DNA from 2 places in the Rahnella sp. CJA17(1/100) genome. Region 2 is predicted to be linked to the other one. Evidence: predicted binding sites of a transcription regulator. Region 2 holds the regulator's gene; the other holds the start of a gene.
The links. Region 2 encodes PhoB, which activates phosphate uptake and scavenging genes when phosphate is short. Its sites were predicted from a motif close to CTGTCATAAAACTGNCNNAT; they were not measured.
Positions count from the first base shown of each region.

Region 1 (3,148 bases), on a different contig from region 2:
GTCAGAACCGAGCGCGCATCGGAAGCGCGCGCCAGGAACAGAATGTTTTCCACCATACGTGAAATGCGTTCCAGCTCTTCTATATTGTTCGCCAGCAGTGTTTCGTATTCTTCCACTGTCCGGGGCTGATATAACGCCACCTGACAATGCCCCATCAGCGCGCCCACCGGGGTGCGGATTTCATGCGCCAGATCGGCTGAAAATTGCGTCAGCCGCTGATACCCCTCGGCGAGCCGGTCCAGCATGTCATTGAAAGAATAAATTAATTGCTGCAATTCCTGCGGCGCATTTTCCGAAGACAAACGCGTAGACAGACTGGCCGGATGGATCTGCGCCGCTTCATACGCCATATTGCGCAGCGGCCGCAATCCGCGGCGGATCACCAGATAACCCAGTGCGGCAATCAGCAAATAAGCGAATAACACCGCGCCAATAATTTCCCAGCGGAAAGTCTGCAACAGACGCGACTCCTCGGTCATGAAATGCGCGCCGGTGATTTCAACTGTCCGCCCGTCCTGAATCTGTACCGCCGCACGGGCAAAACGTACCGGCGTACCATCGGGGGCGGTGAGATGATGCACCGTATTCAGCGTCAGCGGCTGGCCGTCAGGCACCGCCGCTACCGGGGGCAATGCCAGCCGCGACGGATTGACGTTGATCAATAGCTTCTCACCGGACAGGCGAAACGTCAGGATATCGCGCTCGTTGCCGAGCATATTTTCAAACAGGCCGGGATTACGGCTGAGTTGCGACAGCGGGAATTCGTTGGCAAGCAGATGACGGAAATACTGCACACGCCCGCTGACCTGGTAATCCGCGCGGCGTACCAGTTCTTTATCCATCGAGTAATAGAGGTAGAAACCGACGGCGCTGACCACCATCGAGGCGATCAGCGCGAAAAGTAAGGTGGCGCGAAGCGTCAGCGACATGGCGCGTTTCGGGAGGTGAGTCAATTGACGATCACTCATGTCGCACTTCGCACACGTAACCAATGCCACGCACGGTATGGATCAGTTTCACCTCAAAGCTGCGGTCAACTTTGGCACGCAGACGCTTAATGGCGACATCCACTACATTGGTATCACTGTCGAAATTCATATCCCAGACCTGCGAGGCGATCATGGTTCGCGACAGAACCTCACCCTCGCGGCGCATCAGCAACTGCAGCAACATGAATTCCTTATTGGTCAGTGCGATGGTCTGATCCTGGCGGGTCACGCGGCGGCGCAGCACATCAAGATTCAGATCCGCCACCGAATACGCATCCGGCTCACGGGCGGCCGGGCGGCGCAGCAAGGTGCGGATACGCAACACCAGTTCGGTGAAGGAGAACGGTTTGATGAGATAGTCGTCAGCCCCCAGCTCCAGCCCGTGAATGCGATCCTGTACTTCATCGCGGGCGGTGAGAAACAGCACCGGCACGTCGCTTTTTTTGCGCAGGACTTCCATCACCTGCCAGCCGTTCAGCCCCGGCAGCATGACGTCGAGGATCACCGCGTCGTACCCCTCTTCCAGCGCCAGAAACAGGCCGTCGGCACCGTTGCGTGCCAGATCTACGCTGTAACCTGCTTCTGTCAGCCCTTTTTTCAGGTAATCGCCTGTACTGACATCGTCTTCAATCACCAGTATTCGCATTCAGGCCCTCAGCGCCGCATGACCATTCACCTAAAGAATGATTCACCCGAAAGTTTATCAGTTTCGTCAGACACCTTTGATGACAATTTTGTCATCAATTTGTCATCAGCCAATACCGGTTTATCGTCCACTCTTAAGAAAGTTATTCATCACTGGCAGGTTCAGTGATTCATCTAACAGAATGAAAAAACGCTGGAAAATGGAGAATTAATCATGAATGCACCAACACGTCTCGCTGGTCTGTTACTGGGTTCCCTGCTGATGTGCAGCGGGATGACATCGGCATTTGCCGCCGATAATGTGATTAAACCTACACGCGGAACCATTGATTCAGTTAATGACTCATCGGTACAAATCACCACACGTCAGGGCGAAAAACTCGACGTTAAGCTGACCGACCAGACCAAGATCAATGCCGTCACCAAAGGGCAGATCAGCGATATCAAAGCGGACAGCTTCATCGGGACGGCCGCCGTTCCGCAGGCTAATGGCACGCTGAAAGCACTGGAAGTGCACGTATTCGCACCCAGCCTGCGCGGCAGCGGTGAAGGCTTCAATCCGTTTGAATCCGCCGATGGCAAAATCAATACCATGACCAACGGCACCGTCGGCAAGCTGGTGAACAGCAATGGCCGCACCCTGACAGTGAAATATCACGATGCCGAGAAAACGGTCATTGTGCCTGATGATGTACCGGTTGTTCTGCTGGCGCCGGGCGACCGCAGCCTGCTGAAACCGGGCACTAAAATCGTATTGTTTGCCATGAAAGATGACAAAGGTGCGCTGGTTGCCCGTGGTATTGCTGCCGGTAAAGACGGCATCGCGCCACCGATGTAATCCGGCCGAACAACAGGAGATTAAGCGTGAAACCTCAGCTCTCATCACCCCGGAAGCTCCGGATTCATTCCTGGCCGGTTCGCATTTGTCATTGGATCAATCTGCTGGCAATGATCGGCATGGTGATGAGCGGCTGGGGGATTTATAACGCCGACCCGCTTTTCGCTTTCACTTTCCCGCAGAACACCACCCTCGGCGGCTGGCTGGGTGGCAATATTGCCTGGCATCTGGCGGTAATGTGGCTGCTGGCGGGCAATGCCCTGCTCTATCTGCTGTGGGGCATTTTTAGCGGTCATTTCAGACGCGACTTTTTCCCCTTTTCGCCCCATACGGTCTGGCGCGATACCGTTCGCGCACTGACATTCAAACTCCCGCACAAACTGGGTCAGTACAACGCGGTGCAAAAACTGATGTACAGCGGTGTTCTGTTGCTGGGCGCGCTGCTGGTGCTGTCGGGTTTGTCGATCTGGAAACCCGCGCAGTTCAGCGGTCTGGTCTGGTTGTTTGGCGGTTTTGATATCGCCCGTTATGTGCATTTCTTTGCGATGAGCGGCGTACTGCTGTTCGTCATTATTCACGTACTGATGGTTCTGCTGGTGCCAAAAACCTTCGTGGCGATGCTGACCGGCGGCAAAAAAATTAACACGGAGGACCGAGCCGATGAGTGATAAAACAC
Region 1 covers NZ_CAWOJA010000064.1:287,025-290,172, forward strand. Annotated here, with positions in the region: gene AACU55_RS21875 (heavy metal sensor histidine kinase) at 1-968, opposite strand, end outside; gene AACU55_RS21880 (heavy metal response regulator transcription factor) at 961-1,635, opposite strand; gene AACU55_RS21885 (hypothetical protein) at 1,849-2,472, shown strand; gene AACU55_RS21890 (cytochrome b/b6 domain-containing protein) at 2,499-3,140, shown strand; gene AACU55_RS21895 (molybdopterin-dependent oxidoreductase) at 3,133-3,148, shown strand, end outside.
Region 1: a site for PhoB is predicted at 1,724-1,743, ahead of AACU55_RS21880 (heavy metal response regulator transcription factor). Genes of this name have one in related genera too.

Region 2 (3,148 bases):
TTCAGGAGGAAAGACTGAAAGCCTTCGCAGAAAGCTCTGCTGAACGCATTCGAGCTTTGCGTGAAAAAGAAAAAATCAGTCAGGGCGTACTGGCAAGACTCATCAATATGTCCGCCAACAGCATTCAAAAATGGGAGCGGGATGAAACCAAACCCACCGGAGCGGCGCTGATCTTACTGATGCTAATTGAAGAAAAAGGTTTACAGATCATCTGCTAAAAGAAGCCACAGCTTGTTGCTGTGGCTTGATTTTTATCCCTTTACGCCGCTTTGGCTGGCCTGTTCCTGAGGAACAATCAACTTCGGCGCCAGCGTAAACATAAACCGGGTACCGACGCCGACTTCACTCATGACTTCGAGTTTTGAGTGGTGATGGCTGAGCGCATGTTTGACGATTGCCAGTCCCAGTCCGCTGCCGCCGGTCTGACGTGAACGGGCTTTATCGACGCGGTAGAAACGTTCGGTCAGGCGCGGCAGGTGCTGCGGCGCAATGCCCGGTCCGTTGTCGCTGATCTGGAACTGTGCGCCATGCGGCGTTTGTTGCCAGCTGACTTCAATCCGTGTCCCCGCTGGCGTGTGGTTAACCGCGTTATACACCAGGTTCGACACCGCGCTGCGCAGTTGATCTTCATTACCAAAGACCTTCAGCTTGTCGTTTACGCGAAACACCACTTCATGCCTGCCGTTGCTTAACGTTTGCACTTCACGTTCGAGCATGCCGAGCATCACCGGAATATCCACTTTCTCGTGCAAATCAATATTCGCTGAGGCTTCGATTTTCGACAGCGTCAGCAGCTGCTTCACCAGCCCGTCCATCCGCCGCGTCTGTTCCTGCATGGTATCCAGCGCTTTAGTGCGGAAAGGCTCTTCCAGCTTGGCGTCTTCCATCATTTCCAGATACCCCTGCAATACCGTCAATGGGGTTCTCAGTTCATGACTGACGTTAGCGAAGAAGTTACGCCGTGCGCCTTCAAGCTGACGCATCTGGGTCACGTCGCGTGCCACCATCAGCAGTTGTCCTTCGGAATAAGGCATGACGCGAAACTCGACATAATGCTCATTATTGAGTTGTAAATTCAGCGCCCGGCTGAAATCGCGGGTCTGGATCCACAGCCGGAATTCCGGATAACGCAGCAGGTTGAAGATATGTTGCCCGTTATCTTCCGGCCAGCGGAAACCGAGCAAATCCTGCGCCAGTCCGTTACACCAGAAAATATTGCCTTCTTCAGTGGTCAGCACCACGGCATCCGGCAGCGATTCGGCACCGCTGCGAAAACGTTTGATGAGCTGGCCTAATTCGCGACGGCGACGCCGGTTGCGCATCTGCATCTGGTTCAGCCCGTAAAACAGCGGCTCCCAGCTCCAGCGCCCATTCGGCGGCGTAATGCTGCGGTCGAGCCACAGCCAGTGAGAGAGTTTAAGCTGGTTGTAATAATTCCAGCCCAGTGCCGCCATCAGCGACACCAGGAGGAGCCAGCCGAAATGGCCGACGAAAATACCGAGAATTAACGCTGGCAGGCAAAAGAGAAACAATTCACCCGCCAGTCGTTTCCATGACAAACGTTCTAGCACACAGATTCTCCGCTGTGAGGGCTCAATAACGCGTTGAAAAACGGTATCCGGTACCACGAACAGTCTGGATCATTCTGTCATGTCCACTGGTTTCCAGCGCCTTACGTAAACGACGAATATGCACGTCAACCGTGCGATCTTCCACATAAACGTTAGTGCCCCAGACGTTATTGAGCAACTGTTCGCGGCTGTATACACGTTCGGAATGGGTCATAAAGAAGTGTAATAACTTAAATTCGGTCGGCCCCATATCGAGCGCCTGCTCGTTGGCCATCACCCGGTGAGACGACGGATCCAGGCTTAAACCCTGCATGTCGATTACTTCTTCCACCGCCATTGGCGAGATGCGACGCATCACGGCTTTAATGCGGGCAACCAGTTCTTTCGGAGAAAACGGTTTGGTGATGTAATCATCGGCACCCACTTCAAGGCCGCGCACCCGATCTTCTTCTTCACCGCGTGCGGTCAGCATCATCACCGGAATTTCGCGGGTCAGTGCCTCACGTTTAAGATGCTTAATAAACTGAATACCGGAACCGCCAGGTAACATCCAGTCAAGCAGGATCAGTTCAGGGTAAGGTTCAACAAGCTGCCCAATCGCTGAATCAAAATCCTCAGCTTCTACGGCCTGATAGCCATTTTGTTCCAGTACAAAACACACCATTTCACGGATTGGAGCTTCGTCTTCAACCACCAATATACGTCTAGCCATCGTAGGTCCTGCCAATAGGTTAGCGATCTTTTATTTGATTGCGGGCGCCATTATGCGTCAGTTTTGTGACAGATTTATGAATGAAAAGAATGGTTCATTACAGTCAACTATGACAGATAATTTCCGGCCATCTTGCTGAAATTGGTCTGATTTATCGGGGACAGCTTCCCCTGCCGACGTTTATACTTTACCCCATTGTCGTCATCCAGGGTTCATACGGGAGTCTCATGCGCCTGATCCACACGTCAGACTGGCACCTCGGCCAGTACTTTTTCACTAAAAGCCGTGCAGCCGAACATCAGGCATTTTTGCGCTGGCTGACCGGTCAGGTGCAACAACATCAGGTCGACGCCGTGATTGTCGCGGGCGATATTTTCGACACAGGTTCCCCACCCAGTTATGCCCGAGAATTGTATAACCGCTTCGTGGTGGAATTACAGCAAACCGGCTGCCAGCTGGTGGTGCTGGCTGGTAACCACGATTCTGTCGCCACGCTCAATGAATCGCGCGAGCTCCTGTCCTGCCTGAATACGCGGGTGATTGCCACCGTCGGTGAAAACCTTTCTGAACAGATTTTAGTGCTCAGTCAGCGTGACGGGAAACCCGGCGCGATACTGTGCGCTATCCCGTTTTTACGCCCGCGTGATCTGCTCGCCAGCCAGGCGGGACAGTCCGGCAGCGACAAGCAACTGGCATTGCAGGAAGCCATCGCCGCGCATTATGACGCGCTCTGGCAGGCTGCTCAGGCCAGACGTGACGAACTGGGCATGCCGCTGCCTATTATTGCGACCGGCCATCTGACGACTGTCGGCGTCAGTACCTCTGATTCCGTGCGCGACATCTATATAGGTACGCTCGATGCGTT
Region 2 covers NZ_CAWOJA010000010.1:55,123-58,270, reverse strand. Annotated here, with positions in the region: gene AACU55_RS06070 (helix-turn-helix domain-containing protein) at 1-218, shown strand, start outside; gene phoR (phosphate regulon sensor histidine kinase PhoR) at 252-1,571, opposite strand; gene phoB (phosphate response regulator transcription factor PhoB) at 1,594-2,283, opposite strand; gene sbcD (exonuclease subunit SbcD) at 2,511-3,148, shown strand, end outside.